DNA from 2 places in the Rhizobium sp. ERR 1071 genome. Region 1 is predicted to be linked to the other one. Evidence: riboswitches for the same ligand, from Rfam matches in the RefSeq annotation. Region 1 holds a riboswitch; the other holds the start of a gene.

Region 1 (7,399 bases):
CCAGATCGGCTGGCTGAAGGGCTATTGCCACCCGATCCGCTTCAACGACCTGGCGAAGAACAAGAAGGTTCCGCAGGAACTTCTCGACAAGCTGCCGCCGGCCGCCGCTTACGAAAAGGCCGTCTTCCCGACGCTAGAAGAACAGGATGCCGGCAAGACCGCCATCACCACGAAGTGGGATTCCGTCGTCGGTTCGAACGTGCAGTAATCACAACTAACTTGGCCTCCCCGCTTCGGCGGGGAGGTTTTCCGTTTTTTGACGCCGCGGATTGGGCCAATCATGAGCACCGTGACAACATCGACGATCAGCACCACGCCCTTGATCAACAAACGCGTGGTCGTTGACTGGCTGGGCATAGCGCCCTTCCTGATCTTCGCGCTGCTGTTTCTGATTTTGCCGACAATCTATCTGATCGCTGGCGCTTTTCTGACGCCGGACGGCGGCCTGACGCTGAAGAACATCGGCGATCTGTTCACGAAATCCATCTTGGACTCCTATTGGATCAGCATCAGGGTTTCGGTCGCCTCGGCGCTCGGCGGCGCGTTGATCGGCTTTTATCTGGCCTGGGCGCTGGTCATGGGCGGACTTCCGGCCTGGGTGCGCCATGCCTTCCTTACCTTTTCCGGTGTCGCCTCAAATTTCGCCGGCGTACCACTGGCTTTTGCGTTCATCGCCACGATCGGTCGCCTGGGCCTCGTCACGCTGCTGATGAGGGATTGGTTGGGTTTCAATCTCTATTCCACAGGCTTCAATCTCTACAGCTTCGTCGGCTTGACCATCACCTATATGTACTTCCAGATTCCGCTGATGGTGCTGATTATCACGCCGGCGCTGGACGGCATGAAAAAGGAATGGCGTGAAGCCGCATCCATCCTCGGGGCGACCACGAGACAATATTGGCTCATGGTGGCGCTCCCCATTCTCTGGCCGAGCCTGCTTGGCACGACGCTGCTGCTGTTTGCCAACGCCTTCGGCGCCATCGCAACGGCCATCGCGCTGACGGGCAGCTCGCTGAACATCATCCCGATCCAGCTCTACGCGCAAATCCGCGGCGACGTGCTGCACAACGCCAATCTCGGCTATGCAATGGCGCTCGGCATGATCGTCATCACTGGCATTTCCAATGTGATCTACATCATCATGCGTATTCGCGCGGAACGGTGGCAGAAATGAAGCTGCAAAAATTCTTTGCCTGGATCGCTGTTGTCATCGGCGCTATCTATTTCATCGTTCCGCTCATCGGTACGCTGGAATTCTCACTGCGCATGCGTCGCGACGCCTATAGTTTTGACGCCTATGCATCAGTCTTTTCGGACGCTCACTTCCTGTATGCGTTCGGCTATTCGATGCTCATGGCCTTGCTGACCATCATCTTCGGCATGTTGATCGTGGTGCCTACGGCTTATTGGGTGCGCCTCCGTTTGCCCCAAATACGCCCGATCGTCGAGTTCATCACGCTGATGCCGCTGGTCATCCCCGCCATCGTCATCGTCTTCGGCTATCTGCGCCTCTACAATTCGTCATCGATCCTGCCTTTGACAGGCTTCGAGCAGACGACGAACTTCCTTCTTGTCTGCTCCTATATTGTCTTGGCGCTCCCCTATATGTATCGTTCAGTCGACACGGCGATGCGCACGATCGATGTCGGCACCCTGACGGAAGCCGCAGAAAGCCTTGGCGCGAAGTGGACAACCATCATGCTCCGCTGCATTTTCCCCAATGTCATGAGCGGCGTGCTCTCCGGCGCATTCATCACGCTGGCGATCGTCATGGGCGAATTCACGATGGCCTCGCTGCTCAATCGTCCGGCTTTCGGCCCTTACATGCAGCTCGTCGGCGCCAACCAGGCTTATCAATCCTCGGCGCTCGCCATCATTGCGCTTGCTGTCACCTGGCTTAGCATGGGTCTGCTGCAGCTCGTTTCCCGCTTCTCAAAACTGGCTCCGGTTAAGGCGTAAGGCTTCTCACCATGGCTTTTCTCGAACTCACCCACATCAAGAAATCATTCGGCGAAGTTCAGGTCGTTCACGATTTCAATATGCAAATCGAGAAGGGAGAATTCATCTCCTTCCTTGGACCATCGGGCTGCGGCAAGACGACCGTGCTGCGCATGATCGCCGGTTTCGAAACGCCGACCGCCGGCACCCTGTCGATCAACGGCAAGGATCAGCGGGCGTTAAAACCGAACCAGCGGAATATCGGCATGGTGTTCCAGGCCTACGCGCTGTTCCCGAACATGACGGTGCACGACAACGTCGCTTTCGGCCTCAAAGTGGCCGGCATGGCAAAGCCCGACATCGATAAGCGCGTCAAGGAGATGCTGGCTCTCATCAAGCTCGACCATCTCGCCGGCCGCTATCCCTATCAGATGTCCGGCGGCCAGCAGCAGCGCGTGGCGCTCGCCCGCGCTATCGCCGTCAAGCCGCAAGTGCTCCTGCTCGACGAGCCGCTTTCGGCCCTTGATGCCAAGATCCGCATTTCGCTGCGCGAAGAAATCCGCGCCATCCAGCAGCAGCTCGGCATCACCACCGTTTTCGTGACCCACGACCAGGAAGAAGCCCTGTCGATCTCCGATCGCATCGTCGTCATGAATGCCGGTCGCGCCGATCAGATCGGCACGCCTTTCGAGATTTACAACACGCCGGCAACCCGCTTCGTCGCTTCCTTCGTCGGTACGCTAAACCTGATCGAAGGCAAGGTCGTCGATCCCGATAGCAACCGCATCATGATCGGCGATCAGGGTGTGACCCTGAAGCAGTCGGTGACGGCCTATAAACCGGGCGACACCGTATCACTCGCCCTGCGTCCGGAAGCCGGTTCGCTGGCGGAATCGGCCAAAGGCGATACGGCTCTCACGGGCGAAGTCTCTTCGGCACACTTCCTGGGTTCGGTCATTCGCACCCGCATGAACGTTGCTGGCAACACGATTTCCTTCGACATGTTCAACAGCCCCGGGATGATGCCTCCGAGCGTCGGCGAGAAGGTGACGCTGCGCTTCGCCTCCTCCGATCTGCTCGTGATTCAGGATTGAGAAAGCACCCTGCGTCGCAGGGTCATTTTGGAAAATTATTCGCGGACGCCGGGTCAGAAGCCCGGCGTTTTTCTTTGATTTTCATGAGAGAAAGCATTTATAGTCCGGACGTTCTCAGGGCGGGGTGCAATTCCCCACCGGCGGTATGGGGAGTTTCCTCGAGCCCGCGAGCGCCTTCCGAGCCTTCGGAAGGGTCAGCAGATCCGGTGAGATGCCGGAGCCGACGGTATAGTCCGGATGGAAGAGAGCAAGCAGGATCGCACCTCCTCCGCGCGAGGGATGCCGCGATGTTGCGTGTTCGCCCAAGGGATATTTGACAACAACCCTTGAAAGGCAAAATTCATGACCATTTCGATTTCTACCCAGCCGAGCCGCGTCGCGATCATTCGGGCTCGCTGGCATGCCGATATCGTCGATCGCTCGGTCGACTCCTTCGTTGCCGAATGGCAGACGACGGAAGGTGCATCGCCGATCGATATCTTCGACGTGCCCGGCGCCTTGGAAATTCCGCTGCATGCTCAGACGCTCGCCCGCAACGGCCGTTATTCCGCAATCGTTGCCACCGCTTTCGTTGTCGACGGTGGCATCTATCGCCATGAATTTGTCGCCAATACGGTTCTTGATGCTATTATGCGCGTCCAGCTGGACACCGGCGTGCCGATCCTGTCGGCAGTCCTGACCCCGCATCACTTCCAGGAGTCGGAAGCCCACATCCAGTTCTTCAAGGAACATTTCATCATCAAGGGCCGGGAAGTCGCCAGCGCCTGCCGCCACATCCTGGCGGAGCGCGCCAAGCTGCTGCCGGCCGTCACGGTCTGAACCAGCATCGTGGAGGCGCGGCTAGAGCTCGCCTCCACATCACAAGGGAGAAACGTCAGTGACCGTCCTACGCATCATCCCGAACCTGTCCGCCGCCGATCCCGCCACGGCCCGTCTTTTCTACCACGACCTGCTCGGCCTCGACATCGTCATGGATCACGGCTGGATCCTGACCTTCGCCTCTGAAGCGGCAACAGTGCCGCAGATCAGCGTCGCCAGCGAGGGCGGTTCGGGAACGCTCGTCCCCGACCTTTCCATCGAAGTCGACGATGTCGATACGCTTTATCAGCGCGCCACCTCCATGGGCTTCGGCATATTGTATGACCTGACGGACGAGCCGTGGGGTGTCCGCCGCTTCTACGTCCGCGACCCCTTCGGCAAGGTGGTCAATATCCTCTCCCACCGCTAGTTCAAGCTCGCGAAGAGCCTCAAGGGCTCTCCGGCGCTCTCACCGCAGATCGAGATTGAATGTGGTGCGCTCGGCCGGCCAGACCGATTCCGAATAGGTGATCGGCACTCCGTCGGTATCCGCATCCACCTTGCGCGTCACCAGCAACGGCGCGGATTTCGGCTGGCGCAGGATCCGCGCCTCGTCGGCCGTCGGCATGCGCGCCTCGATCTCCGTCGACAAGCGCTCATAGTCGGTGACGCCATAGCTGGCGAGCGCTGCCGAGATTGTCGGATGCCTCAATCTAGCCTGATCGAAATCGGGAAAACGTTCGGCCGGATAATAGGAATCCCCCAATTCCACTGGAATACCGTCGGCCGTCATGACACCGCGACGATGGATGACCGACGCGCCGATTGCGATCTTTAAATGGGCCGCGACGCGTTCGGTCGCCGGCACGATCTCGTGAACGAGCAGCTCGCCGCCCGGTTCGAAACCTTGCTCGATCAGATTTTTGTGGAAGCGGGTGCGTTTCGACAGCGTATAGTCGAGCACGCCCCTATGAACGAAGGTTCCCCGCCCCTGTTCGGCGCGGACCAATCCACGCTGCTCCAAGTGCCCCAGCGCCTGCCGCACGGTGAAACGGCTGACGCCGAACCGCCGCATCAGCTCGGGCTCGGTCGGCAATTTCTCTCCGGGCGCGAAAGTCCCAGCGGCAATATCGGCCGCCAGGATCTCGCCGATCTGATGCCAGAGCGCGCTGCCGCCCTTTCGGTCGATCGTCTCCATATCAGATACGCTTCTCCAGCCGGAACAGCAGCTTGTATTCGGCTGGATAGCTCAACGCATCGAGAATGCTCGGATAATATTTCCGATCCTTGGTGGCACGCACAAAACCATCATAGCCGAAGCGCCTGACGGAAACATCGAAGCCTGCTGCCGTGAAGGCTTCGATATAGTCCTGTGGCGAGCGATCCTGCATGGGCGCGTTGCTGTTGTTGCCTATCAGCTCGAGCCACTTCGGCCAAAGCGGCATTTCATTGTGGCACCCGGTCACCGCGTAATAGACGCCCCCATTGCGCAGGACCCGGAACATCCCCTCGGCATGCTCTCTCAACTCCGGCAGCAGATAGATCACCTCATAGCTGAAAGCCACGTCGAAGCTGTCGGCAAAGGGCGCCAGGTCGGTCGTGACTTGAAACTGGAGCGGCATGTTGCCTGCGGCTTCGACAGCGGCAGCCACCGATTCCGAAGCGATATCGATGCCGACACCGCGTCGGAACGGCCGCATGGCATAAAGCAGCCGTAGAAAGCCGCCACGGTTGCAGCCGAAATCCAGGACGGTCTTCGAGGAGAAATCCCGCTCCGGCACCGTCTCAATGAAGTGGCGCCAATAAGGGCTATGCGATTCTGCCATGGCGGCGTCGCCCTGCGGTTCCTTGTGCCATGTCGCGTAAGTCGTTGCTGCGCTTGTCATCATGCTCTCGCTGTTGGAGTGAACTGAACCCTTTATAACTCCACCTAATGACAGTCGCATGAATTCGTCCGGACGACTGGACTAATAATGATATTCTTTCGCGCGTGATCAGTTAGCTCCTATTGCAGGCAGTCTACCATCCATTGCACGCCGAACCGGTCCGTCAGCTTGCCGTAGTAGCTGCCCCAAGGCTGAACGGCGAGTGGCGTCGTCACCGCGCCGCCCTCAGCCAATCGAGCAAAAATCCTCTCGGTGCTCTCTCGGTCATCCATCATGAGCATATGAGCGGAACCTCTCATCGGCTCGGCATCGTGATTGTCGGAAGCGAAGAACGAGACGCCTGGCCCCTCAAAGCGAGCGTGCATAACCCTGCCCCGCATCGCTTCGTTGGCAAGCGGCACCCCATCAGCACCATGACGAACCAACAGCGTCACTTCGCCGAGCCCGCAGACTGTATAGAAGGCAAGCGCTTCCTCGCAATGCGTCGTGAAAAACAGATAATTGGCGAGTTGCATCTCCTGCCTCCCTTGTTGTCGGACGAGCGGCCCACGCAGCCGCCCGGTATCAATGCCAATTATCTCATCTCACGCGCGATGAGCTTCAACCTCAGGCGCTGCGGCGCTCGCAATAGCGCCAACCAGATCGGCATTGCTGTAGCTTTGTCCCGCAATGCCCCAAGCACCCTCAGGCGCATAGACGATGTTCGACCAGATATGCTCACGCTTGATCCGCCCTTCGGCCGCCTGCTCGACGACATCAGTCGCCCTTGCAATGAAAGCGCGCTTGGCTTCGGTGGTCGCAAGCGCGATTTCGGGCAACTTGAGTTCGATGAAGGCCGCAGCGACGGGCTTTCCGGCTGCCAGCACATGTGCGGCCGGAAGCACATTGATCGAGCCGATGACATTGACCGTCATAAATTCATTCCCGGTCAGGCCGGCAACATCGAGGACTGCACCCGTAAGTCCGGCAAAAGCTTTTGCCTGCGCTTCGGATGAAAGCAGTCCTTCGGACACGGTAAGTGTAATGGGCATGGGGTATCTCCTTGTTGGACCTATGACGGCAATTGATATATACCGATCACTCTTTAACGATACATACCGATCGCTCTCTATGCAAGCAATAAAGAGAGATCGCTCTCAATGGAGATAGCAATGCGCTACAGCGCCGAACATAAGGAAGAGACCCGGACGCGGGTGGTCGCTGCTGCAGGGCAAGTCTTTCGCAGAGAAGGCTATGGCGGCGCAGGCATCGATGCACTGACGAAAGCGGCCGGCGTTACCAACGGCGCCTTCTACGGACACTTCAAGTCCAAGAGCGAAGCGTTTCGCACTGCAGTCGTGGAAGGATTGGAAGAATTGCGCCAAGCGATCCTGACGCTCAGGCAAAACCAGCCGAAAGACTGGTTGAAGGAGCTCGCCAGCTTTTACCTCGGCTACAAGCGGACTTGCGATCTCGGTGACAGCTGCACACTGCCAAGCCTTTCCCCCGATGTCATGCGTGCCGATGAGGAAACGCGCCGCGCCTATACGGTGGAATTGAAAAAACTCATCGCCGATGTCGCCGCCGGCCTGCCGGGGAGCACAAGCTCTGGTGAAACGACGGCAGAGGATCGTGCCATCGTTCTTCTCGCTACGCTGAGCGGTGGTCTGACGCTTGCCCGCGCCGTCTCCGATCCCGCCCTTT
Region 2 (7,399 bases), on a different contig from region 1:
TGGAGTTCCGGTCGCCTTGCGGTCGACGACCGCGATTTCCGCCTTGATGATACCGTCCTCGCGCAACCGTTTCAGGCGCCGTTGCACAGCCGAAGTCGAAAGGCCGACCTCCTCCGCGATCGCTTCGGCAGTGAGCTGGCAATTGCGCTGGACGATATCGAGAATATCGCGATCAAAGCGATCCAGATTTTCCATTCCCGCTCCTTTCGGCGTCGATGAACTTAGGCGACGACATCTCTGTTCCATCGTAAAAGATGCACAAGAAATACATTTTTGCTTTTTATATGCAAAATAATCGGAAATTGCGCGCAAATTCCGCTCTCCTTCGCGATATTCTCCGCAAATTGTTTTTCATCGGAATTCTATATGCCAGAGCTGCCCTCCCAGGCTCTTCGCGTGGAAGATCTCCACAAGAGCTTTGGGTCACATCAGGTCCTCAAGGGCGTTTCAACGACCGCCCATCAAGGGGACGTGATTTCCATCATCGGCTCGTCCGGTTCCGGGAAAAGCACGTTCCTGCGCTGCATAAACCTGCTTGAAATGCCCGATCGCGGCCGCATCGTCGTCAACGGCGAGGAAGTCGCGCTGAGGCAGGGACGCCATGGACAGATGCAGCCGAAAAGCTGGCGGCAGATCGAACGGATGCGCAGCGGATTGGGCATGGTATTTCAGAGCTTCAATCTCTGGGCGCACATGACCGTTCTCGAAAACATCATCGAGGCTCCGGTGCATGTCCTCGGCGTCCCCCGTCGCGAGGCTATCGACAAGGCAGAAGTTCTTCTCAACAAAGTCGGGCTTTACGACAAGCGCGACGCCTATCCGGCCTTTCTCTCCGGGGGACAGCAGCAAAGAGCGGCGATCGCTCGCGCGCTTTGCATCGACCCGGCCGTGATGCTCTTCGACGAGCCGACATCGGCGCTCGATCCCGAACTGGTCGGCGAGGTCCTCAAGGTCATCCGCGATCTCGCGGAAGAGGGCCGAACCATGCTGCTGGTCACCCACGAGATGCGCTTTGCCCGCGATGTCTCGAACCACGTTCTCTTCCTGCATCAGGGACGGATCGAGGAGGAAGGGCCGCCAAAGCAGATCTTCGACGCCCCGATCAGCAGCCGATGCCGGGAATTTACCGGCATGCTGACGTCCTGATCCACATCCCATTCGCAGACAACACCATTAGGAGAATCCCTTATATGAGAATGGCTTCCACTCTGTTCGCCGCGCTTGCCTTCGCTCTCTCTTCGATGACGGCGCAGGCCGAGGTTCGCTTCGGCATCATGAACGAATCCTACCCGCCCTTCTTCGCCAAGGATGCCTCCGGCAAATGGCAGGGCTGGGAAATCGATATGATGGACGCCGTTTGCGAGCAGATGAAAGAGAAATGCTCGATCATCGAGCTTTCCTGGGACGGCCTCATTCCGGCGCTTCAGAGCAAGAAGTTCGATGTGATCTGGTCGTCGATGTCGAACACGGCGGAGCGTTCGAAGATCATCGATTTCACCGACAAATATTATAACACGCCCAGCACGCTGATCGGCCCGAAGGACCAGAAGACCGGAGCGACGGCAGACGATGTCAAGGGCAAGACCATCGGCATCCAGGTGTCGACGATCCAGTCGGAATATTACAAGAAGTACTTCGCCAAGGTTGCAGACGAAAAGACCTACCAAACGCTCGACGAGGCGTTTCAGGACCTCGCTGCAGGCCGCATCGACTACGTCTTCGGCGATTCCCTTGCGCTTGATGCCTTCCTCAAGAGCGACAGCGGCAAGGATTGCTGCGCCAAGATGGGCGATGTCGCCGACGACAAGGAAATTCTCGGAGCCGGCGTTTCGGGCGGTTTGCGCAAGGAAGACACCGAGCTCAAGGCTAAGCTCAACGCAGCGATCGCCGCGGTACGCGCCAGCGGCAAATACGACGAGATCACGAAGAAGTATTTCAGCTTCGATATCTACGGCGCCAAGTAAACGATCGCAACGATGGCGACCTCTCCTCAGGGCATTCTGGACCTGCTCTCCCCCTATCCTCCGGGCTGGGGTGGAGTACTCTTGACCGGGGCCGCCTCCACGGTCGCCATCTCCGCCGGCGCTTTTCTGATCGGCCTTCTGCTCGGTACGGGCGGCGCGCTCGGCAAGCTCTCCGGCATCAGGCCGCTCCGGCTGCTGCTTGAACTCTATACGACCGCCGTCCGCGCGGTCCCCGAGCTGATCCTGATCGTCGGGCTCTATTACGCAGGGATGGACGGCCTCAATCGGCTCCTCATTGCGCTCAATCTGCCGGCATTCGAATTGAATGGCTTCGCTGTCGCGGTCGCCGTGCTTGGCTTCGTGCAGGGCGCCTATATGACGGAAGTGCTGCGCGGCGCGATCCTGGCGATCCCTGTCGGCCAGATCGAGGCGGCAAAGGCATTCGGCATGGGCGCACGCCTGCGTTTCCGTCGCATCATCTTACCCGCCCTGCTGCCGAATGCCCTTCCCGGTCTTGCCAATCTATGGATGTCGGTCACCAAGGACAGCGCTCTCGTCGCCGTCGTCGGCTACCAGGAACTGGCTCTCGCCACGCGGCTCGCTGGCGCTAGCACCAAGCACTATTTCATCTTTTTCCTGGCTTCCGCCCTCATTTATCTCGCTCTCACGCTCGTCTCGAACGCCCTCTTCGACCTGCTGGAGCGGCGTGTACGCCGCGGCCAGCCGAAGCTTGCCTGAGGGGTGCCGGCATGACCTTCTCATGGATATCCGCCTATTGGCCGCTTCTGTTGACGGGAGCCGTGCAAACGCTGTCGCTGCTTGTGATTTCCGTCGTCTTCGGCTTCGTCATCGCGATCGGCCTCGCCTTTTCCCAGGTCAGCGGCGGCCCCATCCTGCGAAGCCTTGCGCGTGGCTACTGCACCTTCTTTCGGGGCACGCCGCTGCTGATACAGCTCTGGCTGCTCTACTACGGCGTCGGCTCTCTTCTGCCGATGATCCCGGGAATCCGCCAAAGCCTGTTCTGGCCGATCCTACGTGAAGGTTTCTTCTTCGCGGCCGTCAGCTTCACGCTGAATTACGCGGCCTATGAGGCGGAGGTTTTGCGCGGTGCATTGCTGGCCGTTCCGAAAGGCGAGCTGGAAGCCGGCCGCGCCTTCGGCATGCGCCCCCTGACGCTGACGCGGCGCATCTGGCTGCCGCGCGCCATTCGCATCGCATTGCCGACGATCGGCGGCGAAATCGTCATGCAGTTGAAGGCAACGCCACTCGCCTTCACCGTCACCGTGATGGACCTCTATGCCGTTGCCACCAAGGTTCGTCAGGACACCCTGCTGGTCTACGAGCCTCTGATCGTCGTCACCGTCTTCTATCTCGTCATCACAGCCATCATCGCGCGAAGCTTCCGGTTCCTAGAAGCGCAGGTGCCGGTGCGGCGCTAACCCCGGCATGAAGGAGAGATCAAACCTCTCCGCAGATCCGAGCCATTCTGGAGATCCCATTCATGAGCAAACCCTTGATCCTCGACGGCGGCATGAGCCGCGAACTGCTGCGTCTCGGCGCGGAACTGAAGCAACCGGAATGGTCGGCGCTGGCACTGGTCGATTCACCGGAGATTGTCCGGCAGGTGCATGACGAATTCATCGCTGCCGGTTCGGATGTCGTTACGACCAACAGCTACGCGCTCGTGCCCTTCCACATTGGCGAGGAACGGTTCTGGAAGGAAGGGGCTGATCTCATCACCCTTTCCGGACGGCTGGCGCGCGACGCCGCTAACGCCTGCAAGGATCGAAAAATCCTGGTCGCAGGCTCCCTGCCTCCGATCTTCGGCTCCTACGAACCACAGAATTTCGATCCGTTACGCGTTCAGGACTATCTCAAGGTTCTGGTCGAAAACCTCTACCCTTACGTCGATGTCTGGCTCGGGGAAACCCTCAGCTTGATCGCGGAGGGAGAGGCGGTTCGGACGGCGGTCGCTGAAACCGGCAAACCGTTCTGGATCTCCTTCACGCTTGCGGATGACGCCGCGCAAAGGAATGGCGCCTCGCCTAAGCTCCGCTCCGGCGAACTTGTCGAGGATGCGGCTCGGTGGGCAGCGTCATCTGGCGCGGACGCGCTCCTGTTCAACTGCAGCAAACCGGAAGTCATGCGCAAGGCCGTCGATGCGGCAGCGGAGGTTTTCAAGCAGGGCGGCGATAATCTGCGGATCGGCGTCTATGCCAATGCTTTCGAGGGAGAACAAGGCGAGTCGGCCGCCAACGAGGGCCTTCACGCGACCCGTCAGGATCTGAATGACGACGCCTATTCGCGCTTCGCCTGTTCATGGGTCGATGCCGGCGCGACGATGGTCGGTGGTTGCTGCGGGATCGGCGCCGGGCATATTCATAGGCTGAGGAAGGCTCTCCTTCATCCTCAAGGAGCATAGGAGAGCCTTGCGCAAGCATCGATCCGGGCAGGATCAAAATAGGCTGTATCGGAACGATCAGGCAGCCTTGAAGGGAGCGCTTGCGGCCCTGTAGGCAATCAGATCCTCGATCGTCACGAGATGGAGGCCATGCCGCTCGGCAAAGACCTCAAGCTCTGGAAGGCGCGCCATCGTGCCGTCGTCGTTCGCCACTTCGCAGATGACGCCGGCCGGCGAAAGGCCGGCAAGCCGGGCCAGATCCACGGCTGCTTCCGTGTGCCCAGGACGCGACAGGACGCCGTTTGGATGCGCGCGAAGCGGAAAGATATGACCGGGCCGGGCAAATTCCTCAGGACGCGATCCGTCCCTGACGAGGGCTTGAACGGTTGCCGCCCTGTCGGCGGCGGATATTCCGGTCGTGGTTTCCGGAATGTAGTCGACGGAAACGGTGAAGGCGGTCTTGAGGACTTCCGTGTTGCGCGGCACCATCAACGGAATATCGAGCTCGTCGAGCCTCTCGCCCTCCATCGGAACGCAGATGAGACCACGGGCATGGTTCATCATGAACGCGATCGCCTGCGGTGTGACCGCTTCCGCGGCGATCACCAGATCGCCTTCGTTTTCGCGGTCACGATCATCGACAACCACGATGATCTCGCCCCGCGCAATCGCAGCGATCGCATCTTCAATTTTCGAAATTGCCATTTTCCTGCCTTTCAAGGGTTGCCGTTCGAAACGGCGTGCATGGCCGGTCAAAGCCACCATTTTCCCTTGGGCGAACAAGCATGTGAACGCCGCCACGACGCGGCGTCTCCTGCATTGCTCTCTTCCATCCGGACTATACCGTCGGCTCCGGCATCTCACCGGATCTGCTGACCCTTCCGAAAGCTCGGAAGGCGCTCGCGGGCTCGAGGAAACTCCCCATACCGCCGGTGGGGAATTACACCCCGCCCTGAGAACAATTGAAAGATAAGGGATCAATGCCTCATTCCGCAAGAGGCTTTGATCGCCAAAACGTCGAGAATCCGATCCGCCCAACGAACGCACCGTTCCTCATTGTCGAACTACGACATGATCAAGCCGCCATCGACATTGATCGTCTGGCCCGTGATATAGGCCGCATCGTCGCTGGCCAGGAAAGTGACGAGACCGGCGACATCTTCGCCCGATCCGGCCCGTTTCATCGGAATGCCCTGGACCCATTCCTTCATGAGTTCGCCGGGGCCGTAATTGCCCAAAAGCTTCCCCCAAGCCTGGTCGTTATAGGCCCACATGTCGGTTTCGATGATGCCTGGGCAAAAAGCGTTCACTGTGATGCCTTCGGTCGCGACTTCCTTGGCAAGGCTCTGGGTAATGCCGACGACGCCCATCTTCGATGCCGCATAATGCGGCGTGTAGATGAAGCCGTCCCGCGCCTGGCCGGAAGCGGTATTGATGATGCGGCCGCCGCGGCCATGTTTGCGCATGCGGGCAATCGCCTCCTGGGCGCAGAGGAAGACACCTTTGGTATTGACCGCCATGACCTTGTCCCATTCGCCCTCGGTCATGTCCTCGACGCGGGCGATGGTGATGACACCGGCATTCTGGATGGAAACATCGACGGCACCGAAGGCCACCTCAGCCGCCTCGTAGAGCCCCTTCACACTGGCCTTGTCGGTCACGTCACCGATGAAGGAAATCGCCTTCCCGCCGTCAGCCTTGATCGCATCGGCGACCGCATGGACGGAATCCTCATTGGCCGAGACTACGAGATTGGCGCCCTCACGCGCGAACCGTCTGGCGATCGCGGCCCCGATGCCGCGGCTCGCGCCGGTGATGACCACGGTCTTGTTTTCGAAACGCTGCATTTCCTATTCCTTTCGCGGTGACAGCCACGCCAGGCGCCGGCTCAAGGGGCCGAGCGCCCGCCTGTTGCTGGCGACTTCAAACGGCGGCCGAGATAATCCCGGCAAACTCCGATGCCTTCAGGGATGCGCCCCCGACCAGGGCACCATCGACGTTGCGAACGCCGAAGATTGCCCTTGCGTTCGATGCTTTGACCGAACCGCCATAGAGGATCCTGACATCCTTCCCCTCTTCTCCCAGCCGCTTTTCAAGCGCCTGGCGGATGGACGAATGCATCTCCTCGATCTGCTCCAGGGTCGGAACTAGCCCTGTTCCGATCGCCCACACTGGTTCATAGGCGATCACCGTGTTCGAACTGGTTGCGGTGTTGGGAATTGATGCTTCTAGCTGGGCACGAACCACTTCGATCGCCCTGCCCTCGTCCCGTTCCGCACGTGTCTCCCCGACGCAAATGATGCTCGTCAGCCTGGTCTCATGGACCGCGACAGCCTTGGCCGCAACTGCGCCGTCCGTCTCCCTATAGGCCGAGCGCCGCTCGGAATGTCCCAGAATGACGAAACGAGCGCCGATTTCGGCGAGCATCTCGGCGGAAACATCTCCGGTATAGGCGCCTGAGGTCCGCGCGTGGCAATCCTGTGCCCCAATGGCAATCCCTGATCCTCGCACCCGTTCGACCGCTTTCTCGACCAGCGTTAAGGGCGGGCAGACGACGATGTCACACGCCGCCTCGCCCGTTATTCCCTTCAGCGCCTCGATCTCGGCCAGGGAGGAGGCGAGACCGTTCATTTTCCAGTTGCCGGCAATCAGTTTCCTCATCGCATCACCAGCAGCAAAACCCGCCATCGACGAGCAGATCGACGCCCGTCACGAAGCTTGCGGCATTCGACAGCAGGAAGACGGCTGGGCCGACCATCTCATCGACCGTTGCCATGCGCTGCATCGGCGTCTGCTCTTCGAAAAGTTTGCTCTGATGAACCATTTCCGGACGCGTGTTCATCGGCGTCGCCGTGTATCCCGGCGAGATGGTGTTGACGCGGACGCCGCGACCGACCCACTCCATCGCGAGCGACTTCGACATGTGGATCACACCGGCTTTGGAGGCGTTGTAATGAGCCTGGCTCAGGCCGCGATTGACGATAACGCCGGACATAGAGGCGATATTGACGATCGATCCGCGCCCGTTCTTCAG

What was found. A riboswitch is a leader RNA that binds a small molecule or an ion and turns the genes downstream of it on or off. The one in region 1 is predicted to bind FMN.
Region 2: another riboswitch for FMN. It lies ahead of ribB (3,4-dihydroxy-2-butanone-4-phosphate synthase); the one in region 1 lies ahead of FBZ99_RS08905 (6,7-dimethyl-8-ribityllumazine synthase).

The regions. Positions count from the first base shown of each region.
Region 1 covers NZ_VITM01000002.1:731,120-738,518, reverse strand. The annotation lists gene FBZ99_RS08925 (ABC transporter substrate-binding protein) at 1-208, shown strand, start outside; gene FBZ99_RS08920 (ABC transporter permease) at 281-1,174, shown strand; gene FBZ99_RS08915 (ABC transporter permease) at 1,171-1,959, shown strand; gene FBZ99_RS08910 (ABC transporter ATP-binding protein) at 1,971-3,032, shown strand; FMN riboswitch at 3,139-3,285, shown strand; gene FBZ99_RS08905 (6,7-dimethyl-8-ribityllumazine synthase) at 3,375-3,851, shown strand; gene FBZ99_RS08900 (VOC family protein) at 3,910-4,260, shown strand; gene phnF (phosphonate metabolism transcriptional regulator PhnF) at 4,300-5,028, opposite strand; gene FBZ99_RS08890 (class I SAM-dependent methyltransferase) at 5,030-5,716, opposite strand; gene FBZ99_RS08885 (VOC family protein) at 5,836-6,231, opposite strand; gene FBZ99_RS08880 (tautomerase family protein) at 6,301-6,747, opposite strand; gene FBZ99_RS08875 (TetR/AcrR family transcriptional regulator) at 6,868-7,399, shown strand, end outside.
Region 2 covers NZ_VITM01000005.1:384,646-392,044, reverse strand. The annotation lists gene FBZ99_RS20115 (Lrp/AsnC family transcriptional regulator) at 1-195, opposite strand, end outside; gene FBZ99_RS20110 (ABC transporter ATP-binding protein) at 367-1,146, shown strand; gene FBZ99_RS20105 (transporter substrate-binding domain-containing protein) at 1,191-1,964, shown strand; gene FBZ99_RS20100 (ABC transporter permease) at 1,977-2,702, shown strand; gene FBZ99_RS20095 (ABC transporter permease) at 2,714-3,403, shown strand; gene FBZ99_RS20090 (homocysteine S-methyltransferase family protein) at 3,466-4,386, shown strand; gene ribB (3,4-dihydroxy-2-butanone-4-phosphate synthase) at 4,444-5,070, opposite strand; FMN riboswitch at 5,183-5,329, opposite strand; gene FBZ99_RS20080 (glucose 1-dehydrogenase) at 5,430-6,212, opposite strand; gene tpiA (triose-phosphate isomerase) at 6,289-7,026, opposite strand; gene FBZ99_RS20070 (SDR family oxidoreductase) at 7,031-7,399, opposite strand, start outside.